3 regions of the Paenibacillus baimaensis genome follow, and region 2 is predicted to be linked to each of the others. Evidence: riboswitches for the same ligand, from Rfam matches in the RefSeq annotation. Region 2 holds a riboswitch; each other region holds the start of a gene.
The links. Region 2 has a riboswitch for cobalamin ahead of cobJ (precorrin-3B C(17)-methyltransferase). Riboswitches for the same ligand answer to the same signal wherever they lie in the genome.

Region 1 (3,283 bases), on a different contig from region 2:
AACCTGCAGTAGAGGGAGCTGGACCGTCCCAATCGATAAGGATAGCGTAATGGCAAGAAGAAGGAGCAGCATGCCTGCCCCTCCCCAAATCAACAGCTTTTGCTTCATTTATTTCACCAATTCCGGGTATATGCCCTTGGCAATATCAACAAGACCTTGTGTGATCCGTGGCCCCGGACGACTGATCCAGTCTTTGTCGACACCCACGATCCGATTGTTTTTCACGGCATCGATTTTTTCCCAGCCGCTGCGTTCTTTAATAATTTGATCTAAAGTTTTTTTGGATTTGTCGTCGATCAAATTGCTCGGGTACAAAATAATCTGCGGATTGGCGGCGATCACCTTTTCTTCATTCAGCTGCGAATAGCCGGCCATTTCTCCATAAATATTGATACCCCCGGATAACGTAATCAGCTCGTCCATGAATTCGCCTTTACCAACTGTCCAGCCTGGTGAGAATTCAAGCAATACGCGTTTTTTCTGCTCCGGTTGCAGGTTCTTGACGGCATCCGTCACCTTTTGGCGATCTGCCTTCATCTCGGCAACCAGCTTCTCCGCCTGTTCCTGCTTATTGAAAATTTGACCGAACACCAGCGTATTATTCAACACATCGTCGACAGTTTTCGGATCTACCTTGAACACATTCAATTTCAGCGAACGCAGCTGCTCCACGGCTGGTATTTTCATCGACACGCCTGTAACAATCAGATCCGCATTCGATGCCAGCAGCGCTTCCTCATTAGGCTTGACGATGCTGCCCATCTTCGGCTTCTTCAAAGCCTCTGCCGGATAATCGCAAAAATCCGATACTCCATAAACCTGCTCACCCAAGCCGAGCGCGAACAGCGTCTCCGTCTCACTTGGAGAAATCGATACCAGTCTGGCAGGCGCTTTGTCAAAAATAAATTCCTTCCCTGTCGCGTCCTTCACTTTGAGCGGATAGACTGTCGCTTTAGCAGCTGGGGCTGCTGCTGTCTCCCCATTAGGCAAACCCTGGCCAGTACCCGTCTTCGGTGGTTCAACAAGCTCTCCCTTGCCTGGTGATACGCTTAAGTTCCCGCAGCCTGCTATGATCAGCAGCACAATCATACCAATCAGCACAACCAGCTTCGAACCGTAGCGCTGCATCTTGCTTATATTCCCTAGCTTCATCTTAAAGCTCCTTCCTCGCTTCCCCCAACAAAAGAAAAACCTCTCGCTTCTTTTCACAAAGAAACAAGAGGGGCATGCGCTAAATAAACGATTACACCAAGCTCGAAGAGCCTGCGATCATTCAAACGCGACGCTCCTTTTTCCTCGAAAGGGACAGTCTTTGCAGTGAACAGGCAGGTTTCCTGACTTGAGAGTTTGTAACCGATTGACGATTTCTCCTTTACAGTGGCGGGACCGCGCCGGATTTGCACCAGCTTCCCTTTTAACCCGATAAGCGACAGCTTACAGGCACCTGTTCAAACTTTATTAAGTTGTTATTTTTGGGCAATTACTTTTAAAACCTGCATGACCAAATCCTGCTTCTTCGCATTAGCCGGTACAAACGCAATCAGATCTTTACCATTGAGCTTTAAATCTGTCAACCACTTCGTTTGTTCCAGAGGTATACCATAGAGATGCTTCTCGACGCCTCCGGATTTTCCATCCACGGGGATCTCCATCACACCATCAGGGAAATCCTCGGCTTTGGCTACCGCATCCAGACTGACATAACCGCCCTGCTGACCGAGCGCCTTGAACTGCTCCTTAGGTACGACAATGATTCCGTTATCGCCAGCGGCAATTTCAACGATCAGCTTTTCCATGGAAAAAATAGGCGTTGTTTGTATTTTAACCGTTGGTGCTTGTCCAAGCTTTTCTACCAGACTAGCCTCCAGCTTATCGCCCACTTCACTTGGGATGCCACTGCTCGACATCATAAATATCGGCACATCCGCCTTCGGCCCCCCACAGCCTGTCAAAATCAGCAATAAAATCAACCCTAAACATGCAAATTTCGCCTTCATCTGTCTCTCCTCCCAGACCAACCAACCAGCCGTCCGTACTGAAATCTCACCTCACATCTTATCACAAAAGCCATCATTCCACAAAAACTAATGCGTATGACAAACACCCTCCAAGCCGTTCAGGCTCAAAGGGTTATCTCGAATCCAACCTCATACACAAACACATCATTACAATACTTCGGCAACTTCAGGAAAGCAGCAGCCTTTAATCCTGATACGTCACTTTAATTGGCGTCCACTCGGCAATAACCGTCTGGCCATGGACCGATACGCTGCCCTCAGGGGTCAAATCCTTTTCCGTCATAATTCCAAGCGCAACCGTGAATTGATTCAACTTGATTGGCACCTGCCGTTCTCGCCGAACTTCGACACCATTAACCGCAAAAATAACCTCGTCATTTCCACGATGATACGTAATTCGATACGTATTGAACTCTCGCGGCTGAAAATCCGTCTCTTCCTTGAAAATACAAAAGAATCTGGTTTTGTCCGACTCAGGAACCTCGACGCCAGGAAAAGGAAGAATTCCATAGACGCTAGCATAAGTATCATTTCCCACAAAAAAATCAAGCGCTGCGCCTGTAGTAAAATCCAGCAAATTCAGTGAAACAAAACCATCATACAAATCGTGGGCCGCTGTCCCCGTTGTTCTCGAACGGATTTGCAGCTCAAAGCTGACCTCGCCTGCTTCCGGCACCTGAACAGCATCCACTGAATAATACATATGCTTCGCATTGTCCAGGAACTGCACATGATCATGCTTGCGGCTGAGCGGTGCTCGTACATATAAAATTCCATTACGAACGATAACTACAGCGTTTGGCTCCCGATAATTCCAGAAGGAACCGTCCTGCAGCGGAAATCCGCCAATTTTCCAGACATCCTTGCCAGACAAAATGTTATGAAAATCTCCTAATATGTGCTCTCTGCTCATCCAAGCCGCCTCTTTCTCTGGTTGAATTTACTGAAAAATCCCATGTGCCAGCAGCGTCAGAATCATGATCGACCCACAGCGGACTGTAACACGTAGTGAAGCTCCCATCAAGGGCAGGTAAGCGACCGAAGGATTCTCTGACTTCAGCATACCATATACCTTGTATATAGGAATAACAGTAACCAAAGCAATCAATGAATAATAAGGCAGCACGTTGAAAATGACACACACCAATAACGAAAGGAATGCCAGAAATAGCAGGAAACGTGAAAACTGAATAGCTCTTTGTTCACCCCATACCACGACTAAAGTATGTTTACCCGCTTGTTTATCCGATTGCCAATGCAAAAAA
Region 2 (3,283 bases):
GTTCCCAAATCATCGTTCTGCCGGACCCTCCGCTGTCTACTGCCTGCTCAGAACGGGCTGTAATAATATGTTCAAGCTCAGGGATGGAAGTAACCCCAAACAACACAATTCCGCTGACCAGAATGACGGCGACTGCCTTTTTCCAGTTAAAATTAGCGAGCAGCATAAACAGTAGAGCGGCAGCTAATCCCATCCAGGCGCTGCGCGTACCAGAGAGAATGACGGCTGTGATTTGAATCAGGGCAATCGGAATTAACCCAACCCTGAGTAAAATTGATTTGCTGTGCAATACACAGTGGATAAGGTACAGCAGGCCGGGAATAATCATGGCGGCAAAATGGGCAACGCTTTGTTCCTCGAAGGCGCCGGTACGTGTACCCTCTGTCAGATCAGCGCCTTGCATGAAATTCACGATGCTATATAATGAAGTAATTGTTGTGGCAATACTGTAAAAGGCTAATAGAATGGGGATCCGTTTCGGGTTTTGATGTAGTAAATTGACCATCAACACCAACATAAAGAACAATTGCACATAAGTTGCAACGCTGAACCATACTGCGGCGAAGAAAGCATCAGGCGTCCAGAGGATGCTGGCTATGTTCCATACCAACCATACCCACCAAACGGCCGGTATGAGATTAAACTTGATTTGGCGGAAATGGGTAATCAGATATACAGCTGCAAAAAGAAGGCCGAACCCCTTGGTCAAAGTATTAAAAATCCCCCCCACCCTAAGAATATCCTCGAAAGGAATTGCCACCGAGTAAGCCACAAGAGGAATAAAAGGATATCGAAGAGAGAGGAACAACCCGTAAGTTAATGCTATCGCAATCAATATAATGAGCAAGGAATCCGTCATAATACCGGCTGCCAGAATCCCAATACAAAGCAACGATAACATCACGTACAGCAGTCCTGTTCGCTGTAATACCAATATTGCCACGCCCTATCATAATTAGTATAAAAGTGGAATTTGCTTAATATCCTACTTAATAAGTATTCAAAAATTTTCATACTCACATCTTTGACACGTTTTGTAACAAGTATCTATAAATGAATAATACGATACGTTTTGTATCAAGTCAATAGCCAGCTTTTATTTATTTGTTGAAATTCAGCCACTATCCATTAATGATATCATTAGACAAAGCTTCCTTACGGGTGATATGATGAAACTAGACAATTGTATACGTGATAGAATAGGTGCGAGTGCTGAGAAATCTCATTCGCTTAAAAGGGAAGCCGGTTAAAATCCGGCACGGACCCGCCACTGTAGAGAACGCTAATCGAGATTGGCAAATGCCTGAAAGATGGATCCACTGAAGCAGTATTAGTGCTTTGGGAAGGAATCGGGCACGATGTTCTGAGTCAGGAAACCTGCCTGTTTAAACAACACTGTTAACCTACGTGGATTTAGGCAAGTGTTAGAGACTGGCTTACTTACAGAGGTAAAGGGCAGAGAGCCTATTGTCGATACCCTGTATGTATGTGATGCAACAGCATTTCTAACACATTGGAAGTGCTTTTTTTGTTGTCATTTTATCGATGTGGATAGGGAAAGGATGTGCAGCTTGTGGCAGGGAAATTGCTGATTGTCGGTTTTGGACCCGGCAGCTTTGAACATATAACGAAACGGGCTCGTGAAGCGCTCCAGGAGAGCGATGTAATCATCGGTTACAACACCTACGTAGACTTAATCAGCGGTTTGCTGAGCGATCAGCAAATTGTAAGAACGGGTATGACTGAGGAAGTAAGCCGTGCTCAAGAGGCGGTGCGGCAGGCGGAAGCAGGGAAAAAGGTTGCGGTCATTTCGAGCGGTGACGCTGGTGTATACGGAATGGCGGGTCTGGTGTACGAAGTACTGATGGAAAAGGGTTGGCACCCGGAGGGCGGCGTGGAGGTTGAGATTATTCCCGGTATTTCGGCGATTAACTCATCGGCATCACTGCTGGGCGCTCCGATTATGCATGATTCCTGCACGATCAGTCTTAGCGACCATTTGACGCCTTGGGAACTGATTGAGCGGCGTGTTGAAGCGGCTGGACAGGCGGACTTCGTAATCGCCTTGTACAATCCGCGAAGCGGCAGACGTACTCGGCAAATTGTGGAGACACAGCGGATTCTGCTGAAGTATCGTTCACCGGAAACACCAGTCGGTATTGTGAAAAGCGCGTATCGGGATCGTCAGCATATCGTACTGACGAATCTGCGGGATATGCTGGATCACGATATTGGCATGTTGACTACGGTCATTATCGGCAATTCGTCGACAATGGTCTATGACGGATTGATGATTACGCCTCGTGGCTACCAACGCAAGTACACGCTTGGTGCCGACGTGCAGCCACTGCGGCCGCATCAGAGGCTGCGGCAGGAAGCAGAGCCTTGGGCGCTGGAGCAGCTGCCAGAGGAAGCAAATGATGAGTACGATGATGAGGAATGGGAATCCGAAGAAGAAGGAGACTCCCTGATTGAGGATATAGACGATGAGGAATGGGATGACGAGGAGGATGAGCGCATCCCGAACGTTGGGTCGACGTCAGCAGCAATCCGCCAGCCAGGTACCCTGTTAACGAGCTCCGCATCGCCAGGCCCGGGAACAACAGGTACACCGAAGCTGGCAGGTGTGTCCACTGCTGTTGAGCCGAGTGCTGTAGCAGTAGCAGAACGCCACGTCAGTTCAGATCCACTGCTGCTGGCCATGGAGGCTCTGCAGCTTGTGGATCGAAGGAATGGAGTGGGAGTAACCAACACGTTGGCGGCTCCATCTGCGGTGACTGCATCAACAGATGAACCAGCACGATCTGCAGCACCTGCTGCGGTCACCGCAGGTTTGTTCAGGCAGCAGTCGATCTTTGAGCTGGCCGTCAGCCCAGGCGTGGCCAACAAGCAGTTCACGGCGAAGCAGATGCTGACTTTGGCAGCCGTTGTCGGCGACAAGGGATCGATGGAATATACACCACATCATCAACTGATCTTGCGTGTGCCTACAGACAATCCGGCAGAGATTACGGATAAGCTTAGGATGGAAGGCTTTTTGCTGGCTCCGATTGGCGATGTCGCACAGGTAAAGGCTTGCGATTTTTGCAATGGAGAGAAGGGTGAGTCTATTCCTTATGCAGAGGAACTGCAGGCGAAGCTCGGTGGGCTGGGCGTTCCCAAAGAAATGCGAATCGGCTTCAATGGCTGCGGAATGGCCTGCTATGGTGCCGTCAACGAGGACATCGGAATCGTCTACCGCAGGGAGAAGTTCGACTTGTTCCTGGGCGGTAAAACCGTAGGC
Region 3 (3,283 bases), on a different contig from region 2:
CTCCAGAAAAAACAGACCCTGCAAAAACACACTTCGAACGACTATCCATTTCCCCCTGCTGGTAAAATCATCGAGCGCGCCGCAATGAACCATTCGTCTGTCAAACAAGTTAAGAGGAAGCTGCACCATGTCAAATATATCATCCTGCACCAATCCGGCGCTGTAGGCATACTGCTCGACAGGATCGGCTCCAAACGATATGCCGGCTCTTTGAATGAAACCCTCCTTCTGCAGCTTGTGTAGTATACGGTTCACCTTGTCTCCGTATACTTGCAGCATAACAGGATCATGAATCATTAATGCAGACAAAGAATCGACCTTCAGACGGCAAATAATTCGTTCGGTCGTCTGCACCATCTGACGCTCCAGCTCCAGCTCGGAGGTGTGATGAAGATCAACCTTCAGCTTTGATGCTATAAACGGCGGTTGTTTACCTATGAAAAAGCGACCCAGCTTCAGTTCTGCATCTCCATACTCATGAGCTGTGTCATAACAATTAATACCTGTATGCTCGCAATATTCAAGTAAGGCGCTCCCATCCACAGTACCGAGGCGATTGTTAATTCCATAGCTGCCCAGTCCCAATTGTGCAGTACCCAGCATATATCGTGATAATTTCAGTCCATTGCGTTCGATATACGGTACAGCCGTGCCGATCATCGTTTTCCTCCTGTCTTGTATCTTCTTCCACCCTTGGATATAGTTTGGATTTCAACAACAGTATTATGGTCTGACCATATTATTTAAATTTTATACTCTTACCCGGCAAGTTGTCAATACAAGTTTGTCATCGTTTGTCCGAATTTTTAGACTTCGCTATCCGATTTAAATGGAGCTGCTTGTATGCACTATTAATGGTTGTACAAACCGATAATTCCAAAACCATAACGATAATGACAGCTGCAATTTTTATTTCACTTACTCGATATTTGTATTGCATAAGATATTAATATTGTTTATGATCAAGGTTGATAATTGAATATTTGTGGGAACAGGTGCTTCAGCAAGCTGAAGCTTAAAAGGGAAGTTCGGTGCAATGCCGACGCGGTCCCGCCACTGTAACGGAGAAGTCCTCAACGATAATGCCACTGATCTTAGCAAGGTTAAGATTGGGAAGGCCGTTGATGATCATGATCCCGAAGCCAGGAGACCTGCCAGTTCTGACAACACTGCTTTTACCTACGAAGGATAGGGAGGTGTTAAGGACGGCCAAAAGTTTCATACAATAAAACTATGGGCATCTTTACCTTTTTCTTGTTATAGGGTAACGATGTCTTTTTTGCATTGTATACGATGTTCCGGCTTTAACAAGGTGGCACAGGAAATACAATTATGAGAAGGAACACAGGAGGAGACAAACAAGATGTTGATTTATTTAAAGAAAACTAGTTGGTTCACATTCGTTTTGACTTTACTCATCGCATTATCCGCTTGCAGCACGGCTACAAACTCGGCTAGTTCAGGTACAGGTGCTAACAATGCCGCAGCAGGTACAAGCTCCGCGATGGCCGATCAGCAGGTGCTGAAATATGTTACCTTGAATATGCCCCGCTCGTTGGATCCAACTAATGTAGATGCACAACGAATTACGTCGGACGGGATTGCCGAGCCATTGGTCATGCTCAATGATGATGCGACCTTACGTCCATGGCTGGCCAAGTCATGGAAAAACGTAGAGCCTACCCTTTGGGAAATGGAGCTGCAGCCTAATGTGAAGTTTTGGAGCGGAGCAGTGATGGATGCGGCAGCAGTCAAAGCAGCGCTCGAACGCCATCAGAAGCTGAACAAGCGGGCTTCCTCACAGATCGGCGGCGTGGAGTTCATCGTCAAGGATGCATTGCACATTCAGTTCAAAACACCTAAGCCTGACCCGGCTTTTATTTTCAAGCTTACCGGATTTGCAATCCATAATGCGGCTGAGGCGGATCGTCTTGGCGATAAGTTTAATAAAGAAGCCGATTTAACCGGATTTATGAAACCCACGCAATTTATTCCCGGCGAGCTGCTGATTGCCGAAGCCGTTCCCACATATTGGGGCACGAAGCCGAAGCTTCAGCGTGTCGAGGCAAGGCTGGGTTCCGATGGTCAAGGTCGCCTGCTCGCTATGAAAAGCGGAGATACTGACGCCGATATGAATGTGGAGGTTGAACAACGGATTGCCTATGAAAAGGATAAAAAATTCAATGTGCTGTACCCTCCGGGCTCAACGCGCAATTTATGGCTGAACATTAAAAAGGTTCCCGCTTTTCAAGACCCCAAGGTTCGCTTGGCTATAAGCCTGGCCTTGGATCGCAAAGAGCTCATTGACGGTGTGAGCCGTGGATTTGCGGAGCCCGTGACAGGCCACTTCCCGAAGGGACTTCCGTATGCACTGGACAAAGGGCCGGAATCCGACCGTGCCAAGGCAGCGCAGCTGCTTGAAGAAGCAGGCTGGAAAGCCGGAGCAGACGGTGTTCGTACCAAGGATGGTCAAAAGCTGCAGTTCAAGCTGCTGACTTACTCGTTCTTTCAGCCAACTGCTGTAGCTTTGCAAAGCCAGTTAAAGGCTGTCGGCGTTAATATTGAAATTGCACCTGTTGAAACAACAGCTTCGAATCAGTTAATGCTTGACGGCAATTTCGAGATGGCTACCTACTGCTCCTGCGGCAGTGTAACCGGAGATATCGGAGGCCAATTGAAATCGTACTACCGGAGTGGCATTGTCAGCAATTATGGTGGATACAGCAATCCTGAGGTGGACAAGCTGATCGATCAGCTGTCAGCTGAATTTGATACCAACAAGCAAAATGAGCTGGCGAATCAAGTTCAGAAGATCGTACTGGATGAAACCGCAATCGTATATATGTATAACTCGGCAAGCTGGGGCTCGGCCTACAACAACAAGGTGAAAGGCATAGATGAGAACCTGAGAACGAAGATTGTACCGGAAATGTACATCAGCAAATGAGTATTTTCAAATATCTGCTCATTCGTATAGCGGTCACCATTCCTGTACTTCTCGGTGTCACTCTGCTCATATTTTCGTTATTACGTTTTATTCCAGGTGACCCTGCGCAGATGATTTTGCTGACGATGTTTGATCCCGGGGCAACCGTGACTGATCTGGATGTCGATGCCGCTATCCTGCGCAAGCAGCTGGGGCTTGATCAGCCTTTTGCGGTTCAATATTTGACATGGCTGAAGGAGATCGTTTCCGGTAATCTGGGAACCTCCTTTCGCAGCCGTACACCCATTACAGAAGAGCTTTGGGTACGGATTCCGGCAACCTTGGAGCTGGCAGGCG

Region 1: another riboswitch for cobalamin. It lies ahead of OB236_RS29515 (ABC transporter substrate-binding protein); the one in region 2 lies ahead of cobJ (precorrin-3B C(17)-methyltransferase).
Region 3: another riboswitch for cobalamin. It lies ahead of OB236_RS17020 (ABC transporter substrate-binding protein); the one in region 2 lies ahead of cobJ (precorrin-3B C(17)-methyltransferase).

What each region holds. Positions count from the first base shown of each region.
Region 1 is NZ_JAOQIO010000103.1:26,776-30,058, reverse strand. Features, by position in the region: gene OB236_RS29520 (FecCD family ABC transporter permease) at 1-108, opposite strand, end outside; gene OB236_RS29515 (ABC transporter substrate-binding protein) at 109-1,152, opposite strand; cobalamin riboswitch at 1,308-1,463, opposite strand; gene OB236_RS29510 (hypothetical protein) at 1,467-1,997, opposite strand; gene OB236_RS29505 (DUF6081 family protein) at 2,203-2,931, opposite strand; gene OB236_RS29500 (prenyltransferase) at 2,959-3,283, opposite strand, start outside.
Region 2 is NZ_JAOQIO010000077.1:262,712-265,994, forward strand. Features, by position in the region: gene OB236_RS19045 (O-antigen ligase family protein) at 1-934, opposite strand, end outside; cobalamin riboswitch at 1,185-1,399, shown strand; gene cobJ (precorrin-3B C(17)-methyltransferase) at 1,574-3,283, shown strand, end outside.
Region 3 is NZ_JAOQIO010000069.1:29,513-32,795, reverse strand. Features, by position in the region: gene OB236_RS17025 (aldo/keto reductase) at 1-660, opposite strand, end outside; cobalamin riboswitch at 977-1,173, shown strand; gene OB236_RS17020 (ABC transporter substrate-binding protein) at 1,364-2,947, shown strand; gene nikB (nickel ABC transporter permease) at 2,944-3,283, shown strand, end outside.